One region of the Psychrobacillus mangrovi genome, then DNA from elsewhere that is predicted to be linked to it. Evidence: riboswitches for the same ligand, from Rfam matches in the RefSeq annotation. Region 1 holds a riboswitch; the other holds the start of a gene.
The links. Region 1 has a riboswitch for S-adenosylmethionine ahead of WAX74_RS05145 (methionine biosynthesis PLP-dependent protein). Riboswitches for the same ligand answer to the same signal wherever they lie in the genome.

Region 2: it holds a riboswitch for S-adenosylmethionine, as region 1 does, so the genes downstream of both, WAX74_RS08325 (amidohydrolase) here and WAX74_RS05145 (methionine biosynthesis PLP-dependent protein) in region 1, are expected to answer to the same signal.

What each region holds. Positions count from the first base shown of each region.
Region 1 is NZ_JBAWSY010000002.1:429,171-434,357, forward strand. It holds gene WAX74_RS05135 (GMC family oxidoreductase) at 31-1,746, shown strand; partial or broken gene WAX74_RS05140 (IS3 family transposase) at 1,844-1,981, opposite strand; SAM riboswitch class I at 2,385-2,491, shown strand; gene WAX74_RS05145 (methionine biosynthesis PLP-dependent protein) at 2,574-3,695, shown strand; gene metC (cystathionine beta-lyase) at 3,692-4,879, shown strand; gene WAX74_RS05155 (5-methyltetrahydropteroyltriglutamate--homocysteine S-methyltransferase) at 4,881-5,187, shown strand, end outside.
Region 2 is NZ_JBAWSY010000004.1:136,361-141,547, reverse strand. It holds gene lepB (signal peptidase I) at 1-82, opposite strand, end outside; gene WAX74_RS08340 (TVP38/TMEM64 family protein) at 120-716, opposite strand; gene WAX74_RS08335 (AzlC family ABC transporter permease) at 830-1,558, shown strand; gene WAX74_RS08330 (AzlD domain-containing protein) at 1,563-1,871, shown strand; SAM riboswitch class I at 1,950-2,056, shown strand; gene WAX74_RS08325 (amidohydrolase) at 2,171-3,406, shown strand; gene WAX74_RS08320 (CsbA family protein) at 4,043-4,300, opposite strand; gene WAX74_RS08315 (PDZ domain-containing protein) at 4,310-5,187, opposite strand, start outside.

The DNA.
Region 1 (5,187 bases):
TAGAGCTTAACGATTGAGGAGGAAATAATAATGGTAACAAAATTACCTAAAGTAGATGTTGTCACAATAGGTGTTGGCTGGTCTGCTGGTATCATCGCAGCTGAGCTAACAAAACAAGGTAAAAAAGTTGTTGGATTAGAGCGAGGCAAAGATAGAAAAACAGAAGATTATTATATGGCGCATGACGAACTTAGATATGCAGTTCGCCATGAAATGATGCAAGATCTTTCAAAAGAAACGATTACTTTCCGTAACAACGACAAAATGCGTTCTCTTCCGATGCGATCATATGGTTCGTTCTTACTTGGAGTTGGTGTTGGTGGTTCCGGTGCACACTGGAACGGTCAAAACTTCCGTTTTCTACCATACGATTTTGAATTACGCTCTAAAACGATTGAAAAATATGGTGCGGATAAAATACCTGCTGACATGACTATTCAAGACTGGGGTATTACGTATGATGAGATTGAGCCTTATTATGATCAATACGAAAAAATGGCGGGGATTTCTGGTGAGGACAATCCACTAGGTGGTAAACGTTCTAACCCATTCCCTACTCCAGCGATGAAAAAAACAGAAGCGATGCGCTTGTTTGATGAAGCAACAAAACGAATGGGTTATCACCCTTACGTACAACCGTCTGCCAATCTATCAGAAAACTATACAAACCCAGATGGAATTTCTCGAGCAGCTTGTCAGTATTGCGGATTCTGTGAGCGTTTCGGCTGTGAATACGGAGCAAAAGCAGAACCTGGTGTAACTGTACTGCCAGTTGCAAAAGCTACGGGTAACTTTGAAATTCGTCCACATTCTGAAGTACGTCGTATCTTATATTCAAACGGAAAAGCTACTGGAGTTCTTTACACAGATTTAATTACCGGTGAAGAATTCGAGCAATCTGCGGATGTTGTCGTATTATCAGGATATGTATTTACAAACGTTCGTCTTCTTCTATTATCTGGTATTGGAAGACCATATGATCCAAACACAGGTACTGGAGTCATTGGGAAAAACTATGCTTACCAAATTCGTAAAGGTAGTTCAACAGGATACTTCGATGAGCATAAATTCAACAACTTTCTTGGTTCCGGCGGTTTAGGAATGATAATCGATGATTATAATGGAGATAATTTCGACCACTCCGATTTAGATTTTATCCACGGAGGCATGATTATCCTTGGACAAACTGGGCAAAGACCTATCGCAAATAATCAAGTCCCATCAGGCACTAAGTCTTGGGGTAAAGAATTTAAGGATGCTTCTATAAAATATACAAACGCATCCTTAACTGTCAAAGGTGAAGGCGCTTCTATGGCTTATAAACAACATTTCCTTGATCTGGATCCTATTTATAAAGATGCATTTGGGGATCCATTAGTTCGAATTACTTTTGACTTCGAAGAACAAGACCGTCAATTGACGAAATACTTGGCTGATAAGTGTGAAGGAATCCTCAAAGAAATGGGTGCAGATCACATCGATACTAGTAGAGATCTTGGACCATACAATGTGGCTGAATACCAATCTACCCATAATACTGGTGGTGTAATAATGGGTGCAGATCCTGAAACTTCTGCAGTCAACAATTACTCTCAAATGTGGGATGTAGAAAATCTATTTGTAGTAGGGGCATCTTCTTTCCCACAAAACGCTGGATACAATCCAACTGGTACAGTAGGTGCATTATCTTACCGTGCAGCTGAAGGTATTCTTAAGTATATGGAAAAAGGCGGATCACTTATTTAATTAATCATTACATTTCATAGAATTAGACAACAACAAAAAGCTACTCGCTTCTTTATATATCTAACCCAATAAAGTTAGACAAATATTTTAGGCTCCTTTAAAGGACCTGAGTTCGGTACTCTACTGGACTTAGGTCTTTTAACTTTGCCTTCATTCGTTTGTGATTGCAATAGATAGTCTTATAATTCTCAATGACTGCATTGTTTAAACAGTTATCCTTACGTGACATACTCTTTTGACCTGGTGCTGTTCTAATGTTTTTTAATATTGTCACATTGTTTACGACGTCAATCTCTTGTTCTAACATCTCACATCTTGCCCACTAACTTATGGACGTTTCATCACAGTATGAGCAATGATTTCACCAATAAACAAAATCACTACTACCAGCAATTCCAATTCCTAAAATTGAAGCAATGAAAAAAGGTCATTAATGGAGGAAAATTGGAAAAAAGATAGGTATCAATAGGCGCAATCAAAATTAGTAGAAGTCTCCAAAGGGCATTAGGTTTCTATACCGAAAAATTATGTACCTCCTTATGTACTATTTAGGGATTCTATTTTAAAAAGACCTTGTATTAATATACATCGCATGATAAACTAACTTAAATCAATTTTTTGAAAATTTTATATTTTATTTCTTATCAAGAGAGACGGAGGGATTGGCCCGAAGATGTCTCAGCAACCAGCCGAATGAAGGTGTGGTGCTAATTCCAATAGACGTTGATCGTCTTGAAGATAAGAAGACTAACTTCAGTATTTTATTGAGGATTCTCTTCTTATTAGAGAATCCTCTTTTTTATTTTAATAGCAAAGGATGAATAATGATGTCTAAAACGAGTATAGAAACTAAGCTAGTACAATTAGGAAACCAAAGTGATCCAAGGACAGGAGCTGTAAATCCACCAATCTATTTATCTACCGCATACAAGCATGCAGGACTTGGTCAATCAACAGGTTATGACTACACACGTACAAAAAACCCTACAAGAGCTATATTGGAAGAAGGTATTGCAAAACTAGAGGCTGGTGATGCAGGCTTTGCCTGTAGTTCCGGAATGGCAGCAATTCAATTAGTATTATCTTTATTTAAATCGGGAGATGAACTGATTGCCTCAGAGGATCTTTACGGTGGAACTTATCGCTTATTTAACCAATACGCAGATTCCTATAATATCCGCACATCCTATTCAAAGTTTGAATCGGTTGAACAAGTAGAGAACCTCATTACTACAAACACAAAGGCAATCTTTATCGAAACACCTACTAATCCATTAATGCAAGAAATTGACATTCAGCAATATGCGATATTAGCAAAAGAACATCAACTACTATTAATCGTGGATAACACATTCTTAACCCCCTACTTAGAACGACCAATAGAACTTGGTGCGGATATAGTTCTTCATAGTGCAACGAAATATATCGGTGGCCATAACGATGTCCTTGCTGGTCTTGTTGTTTCTAAGGGCACCAAAATAAGCGAAAAATTATTAATAAATCATAATGCAGCAGGTGCAGTTCTTTCTCCATTTGATTCATGGTTATTAATAAGAGGGTTAAAAACACTTCACTTACGAATGAAACAGCATGATGCAAATGCAAAAAAGATTGTGAAATTCTTACAAGAGGAATCGGCAGTAAAGGATGTTTTATATTCTGGGAAAGGCGGAATGCTTTCTTTTCGCTTACAAAAAAGTGAATGGGTTAATCCATTTCTTCAAAATCTTCAATTAATCGTTTTTGCAGAAAGCCTTGGAGGAGTTGAAAGTTTTATCACCTATCCAGCTACTCAAACACACGCGGAAATTCCAGAAGAAGAACGTACAGCACGCGGTGTCGATAATAGCCTATTGCGCTTCTCTGTTGGTATTGAAGAAGCAGAGGATATAATTGACGACTTAAAACAAGTTTTTGCAGTATTGGAAAGTGAGGTGTCCGTAAAATGAGTGTCTATAAAGAGTCGTTAGAAACAAGTATTGTCGTGGCATCAACTCGTGAGTATTCCGAGCGAAAAACTGGTGTTGTCAATGTACCGATTTACCTTTCCTCTACCTTCCATCAAGAAAGCTTTGATGAATTTGGGCCCTACGATTATAGCCGTTCTGGAAACCCAACGAGAGATGCTTTAGAAAAAACGATTGCAGAACTAGAAGGTGGCACTCGAGGATTGGCCTTCGCCTCTGGAATCGCTGCAATCTCTTCCGCATTCATGCTCCTATCCGCAGGCGATCATATTGTTATTACTGAAGATGTGTATGGAGGGACATTTCGTTTTGTAACCGAGGTTTTGCCTCGTCTTGGAATTGAGCATACATTTGTCGATTTCACTAATTTAGAAGCCGTAGCTTCTGCAATTAGATCAAATACAAAATTGATTTATATCGAAACACCTTCCAATCCATGTTTAGGAATTACTGATATTGCTGGTATCGTGGAGCTAGCTAAAGACAACAATTGCCTAACCTTTTTAGACAATACATTTATGACACCACTATACCAACGTCCACTTGACCTTGGTATAGATGTAGTATTACATAGCGCTACTAAATTTTTATCAGGACACAGTGATATAATTGCAGGTCTTGCTGTTACAAAAGATGAGGAACTAGGAAAACGATTAGCATTCCTACAAAATTCGTTTGGTGCGATTTTAGGTGCCCAGGATTCATTTTCACTTATTCAAGGAATTAAAACATTGAGTGTCCGATTTGAAAAATCAGCAGATTCTGCTCAACAAATTGCAAACTATTTAACGAATCATTCATTAGTAGAAGAAGTGTATTATCCAGGTCTATCAACGCATCCTGGATTTGAAATTCATGCACAGCAAGCAACAAGTCCTGGGGCTGTCCTCTCGTTCCGTTTACCTACTAAGGCAATTGCAAAAGCATTCGTGGAAAGCCTTCAAATTCCTGTTTTTGCTGTAAGCCTTGGCGGAGTGGAATCCATTCTATCCCACCCTGCACAGATGTCTCATGCCGCAATGCCGATAGATGAACGGGAAAAACGAGGAATTACAGATGGATTGCTTCGATTCTCGGTCGGAATAGAAAATGTAAATGATTTAATAGCAGACTTCGATCAAGCGCTTCAAGTAGCTGCAAAACAAAAAGAGAAAGTTGGAATTTAATATGACAAATCAATTAGTACTTAACGCACCTTTTAAAGCAGATCACGTAGGAAGTTTTTTACGTCCAGAACGTTTAAAGCAAGCACGTTTACAATATGAAAACGAAGAAATTTCTGCACAACAATTAAAACAAATTGAAGATGAAGAAATTACAAAGCTTGTTGAAAAGCAAATAAACGCTGGTCTGAAGTCCATTACTGATGGTGAATTCCGTCGTAAATGGTGGCACTTTGACTTTCTAGGAGGCCTGGATGGAGTAGAGTTTTACGAAACAGACAAAGGACTCTCCTTTAAAGGAGTACAGACTA
Region 2 (5,187 bases), on a different contig from region 1:
AAGAACGAATAAAAAATACTAACAAAATTCCAATAAAAATGGCAACTAACCATTCTAGCAATTCTTTTTGTGTATTACTCAAATCTTTTCTCCTTTGTATTTCGTCTATCATCGCGAATTTATTTAAAATCTGCATTTACTTTCTTGTCGATTTTTTTCTCTACAGCTTTTCCAACAAACCATAATATAACCATAATACCTATCATTATTGCTGTTCTTAATGGTTGCGTTATTAGTGCTTTAATATCGGAGCCAATAAAGCTCACCACTAATATCATAATTAATTTTCCTAAGACAACTGTCCATAAATACGTCTTTTTTTTCATATTAGATAGACCCGCAACAATATTCACAAGTGCGGAGGGCGTAAATGGAAAACAAATAAGTAAAAATAATGGGCCAAAACCGTTTCTCTCTACCCATAATATTAATTTTTGAATCCTTTCATGCCTCGTAATAAAACCTAGAACTCTTGCTCGTCCATATTTTCTTATAACTAAAAAAACGGTATAAGCACCTGTGACAGATCCTGCCCACGAAAGTAAAAATCCAAACAAAATTCCGTAGGCAGTCACATTCGCCACGATAAAAACAACTAAAGGTAAAAAAGGCAAAAATGCTTCAAGAAAAGGTAGTAGTAGCCCAAATAGAGGTCCAAGTGCTCGGTAATCTTGTGTTAAATTAGATAAAGTTTCAAATGATAACCAGCTTGGCATGGTAACTCTCCTCTTCTATGTATAATTATACTCTTCCCATTTTTCATCTATATAAAACTTTTTAGATATAGTATAATTTGTTCACTATACTATTTTAAGGTGGTGAAATCTAAATGAATAATAATTCGTTCGTAAAGGGTTTAAAAGCGGGTACAAGCATTGCTATCGGCTATTTTCCCGTTGCATTAACTTTTGGTTTATTAGCCAAAACTACAGGACTTTCCATAATAGAAGCAACAGCAATGAGTATTTTTGTTTACGCCGGAGCTGCTCAGTATATGTCACTGACGCTAATAACAAAAGGTGTTGATCCTATTTTAATTGTTTTAAATACATTTGTCGTCAACATTCGACACTTTTTAATGACGGCAGCACTCAATGAAAAGATGCATAGTGAAAAAAGATGGATCAAAGGGATTTATGCATTTGGGATTACAGATGAATCTTTCTCCGTATTAGCGACACAAAAAGATGAAAAAATACATACATCTTTTGCATTTGGTGTAGCTGTTATCGCATATGGAAGTTGGGTTATCTTTACTGCACTTGGACATGTTATTGGTGCCAACCTACCAGCATTTTTACAAGCGGCGATGTCAATCGCTCTTTATGCAATGTTCGTTGGTTTATTAGTTCCATCTATGCGAGAAAATCGTAAAGTAGTTATGCTCGCCCTTATTGCGGCTCTAATAAACGGATTTTTTTATTGGACAGGATTATTATCTACAGGATGGGCTATTTTAGTCGCTACATTAGGATCCTCTATTTTTATCGAAGTTATATATGCGAAACATCAAAAGCGGACTAGACTGAGAGGAAGAGATTTACCGAAAGGAGCTTAATTGAATGGAAGCATGGTATTGGTGGATGCTATTAGGGATGGCTATTGTTACTTATATTCCGAGAGCATTCCCGTTAACCTTTTTGGAGGGTAAAGAGTTACCTCCTGTTGTTTCGGGAGTATTACGTAATATTCCATATGCAGTATTAGGGGCTTTAATTTTTCCAGCCATATTATATGTGCAAGAAGGAAATATTTTATTTGGAATTATTGGAGCTGTTGTGGCATTTACACTTGCTATCATCACTTCAAATGTAATGATTGTAGTATTGGGAACAATAGGTGTTTTAGCTGTATATAGTATTATTTTTTAATTTCTACTTGACTACTAGGAATAAATTACTTAATATTGGAATTAATTCATTCTTACCAAATATACATAATACAACGCTTTCTTATCGAGAGAAACTGAGGGACAGGCCCTACGACGTTTCGGCAGCAGATTCTAAATGAAAACTGTGCCAATTCCTGCAAGCAACTTTTGCTTGAAAGATGAGAAGAGATTGTTTTTCGATAATAACGAAGAGCTCTCTTATTCTTATCAGTATAGATAAGATTTAGAGGGCTTTTTTCTTTGTAGGAATTTTGATGTTTGAAAAAGGAGTAGATATAAGTGAGTTTTCTAGTAGAAAAAAGAGAGTATATCAATAAACTAATAGAAGATAACAAAGATATATATATACAAACGAGTCAACAAATACATGCAAACCCCGAAGTTGGAAACGAAGAATTTTTTGCTAGTACTAAACTAATTAAGCTATTAGAAAATGCAGATTTTCAGGTTAATAAAGGAATAGCAGGGCATGAAACTTCTTTCTTTGCCTTGAGGGATAGCGGTATCGAAGGACCTACTATAGCTTTTTTAGCAGAATATGACGCTTTACCTTCGATTGGCCATGCTGACGGCCATAACATTGTTGGTACAGCAAGCGTGGCTGCTAGTATCGCCTTAGCAGAATTGCTAAACGAAACTGGTGGAAGAATCATCGTCCTTGGTACTCCTGCAGAAGAAGGTGGATCAAACGGTAGTGCAAAAGGAAATTTTATAAAGCACGGTTATATAGAAGATATAGATGTAGCTCTATTAATTCGGCCAGCAGGAAAAACTACTTTGACTCTTGAAACACTTGCTATGGATTCATTAGATTTTCATTTTCTAGGAGAAGCTTCTCATGCAACAGCGTCTCCTGAAATAGTTACAAATGCTTTGGAAGCAGTCATTCATTTTTTCAATGGAGTCTCTGCACTTCGTTCGCAATTACCATCTAATGTTAGCATTAATGGGATTATTACGCATGGAGGGGATGCGTCAAACATTATTCCTTACTTCGCGTCTGCTCGCTTTCATATCAGCGCAAAGACTTGGAAAGAAACAGAGGAAATCTCCAAAAAAGTTCGTTTTATTGCTAACGGGGCAACTCTCATAACAGGAACTTCTGTGAAAATCGAACGTTTTCAAAATGAAGTTCAAGATTTTGTAGTTAATTCGGTATTGGATGAGGTAGTCCATTCGGAATTAGAAGCAATTGGAGAAGTCGTCTACACTGAAAGTAAACAATACAACGACTCCACCGATGTTGGAAACATTAGCTACGTAGTTCCAACTGCAAGACCATCCATTAAGATTGGGCCAGATGATTTAATTGCGCATACAATAGAATTCCGTGAAGCTGCCAAGTCAGAAGCTGCTAATGAAGCCCTAATCAAAGGAGCAAAAGCTTTAGCTACAACCGGTTATCGAATTTTAACAGATGCGAAACTATTACATCAAATTCGAAAAGATTTTAATGCATCCCTTGCTCGAAAAGCAAAAGAAGATGGTATGGATGTTTGCGATTTGAAGGATTGATTTTGCGATACAGAGAGGTTATCTTGCGATTTGAAGGATTGATCTTGCGGTACAGAGAGGTTATCTTGCGATTTGATGACTATATCTTGCGATTTCGATTTACTCACAACAACTTATAGAGCTAAAAACGGATGTGCGCTTGCCGCACGCTACGCATGAGCCTCCGCATGATGAGTCGCTCCTTTGTCGCTCCCACATCCTTTAGGGGGTCTCATTCTTCGCGCTCTTGCGGCGTATAAGGCGCACATCCTGGAAATATCTAATGAAATTGAAGCAATTCAATGAATAAATTCATGCATTGCCAGACTCATTACGTGCCGTGTGAGACAGTAAAATTAATTTTACGATGAGCTTGTACTAGCACTGTCAACGCAAATGCCTATAGATTAGTTTCTACAATTTTATATCTTTACATGTTAAAAGAGAGAAAATCCACCTCTATTATTTAAGAGGTGGATTCAAGTTGTAGTAAACTGGTTTGTAGGGATTATTTCAGACTGTCTTGAAAACGCTTGTCATTCGAGGCGCGCCAGCACGAGGCGGAAGCGAATAGAACTTAAGTTCATGAGCTAACAACGAAGTGCAAGCAACGAAGAATGCGAGCGTTTGTCAACAGTCTGAGTCCACCTCTTCTATTTAAGAGGTGGATTTCTTCTTTTTGTCTCGACTTTTCATATGTGATGCATACCAGAATCCTAAGGTTAACGATGCTGCGTCTATTATATAGATCCACCATCTATGTGTGTAGCCTGCATAAACAGATGCCGCAAACAGGGCAACGGTTAATATTAAGGCAACATAATGATTGAAGGTAACACGTGTAAAAAGAATTACGAGCAGTGCCGGAGCAAAAATGGCTAATATTACTTGAGTTGGTATTGATAGAGTTTCCATAGTTATCTCCTATCTTACTAATATTAAGCCTAGACGATAGTGATCATGTCTAAACAAAATATGCTGGCGTAAACGGAGTTCTCCGCTAATATCTACTACTTCTAAGCGACAATGTGCAGCATTGATTTGAACTGCTTCATAAAACTCTTGTTCATTTGTTATTTTTTGTCCATTTACTTTTACAATCTTTTCTCCGATTAATAATCCCATTTTTTCTGCTGGAGAGTCTGCAAGTACCCCTGCTATCATTACTCCATCCGATTGCGGGGAGATAGCAAACGTTCCAGACATTTCTTTTTTATAAGCTATGTAGGAGATGACTAATCTTGCAATCGCTCCTAGAATTAAAGCAAGTCCACTTACTAACGGCATAAAATAGCCAACTGCAGCTACTATAGCAACGACAATTCCTAATTGCCAAACTCTTTTTCCTAGGTCAGGGAAAAACCCTACTGCGAGTGTTTTTCTGCTTTTTTGCTGGAATCCAATTACAAAGGGAAATAAAATCAATGAGAATGTCGATTCTCCAATTGTAAATTGGGGCCAATATGGAACATAGGAAGCAATCGCATCACCTGGAATGACTAGCAAAATAGGTAATATCCATAATCGTTTTGTAACATATTCAATTGCTTCAATTCCTCTTGGTGTTGTTACTAATTTAGGTGAAGCATTTTGTGCTCCGTGTTTTTGAATAAGAATTCCTTCTATTATTAATAGTAAGCCTGCTAAGACTGCGATGGTCACAATTGGTTCATGTAAAATATCCATTCCAGATATATTCTTCCACGAAAGAATATTGAATGACCAATTATACACATTCATTAAATAAATCGTAACAGCCCCTAATGCCATAGCATAGATTGCAGAACCAAGCTGGTACATAA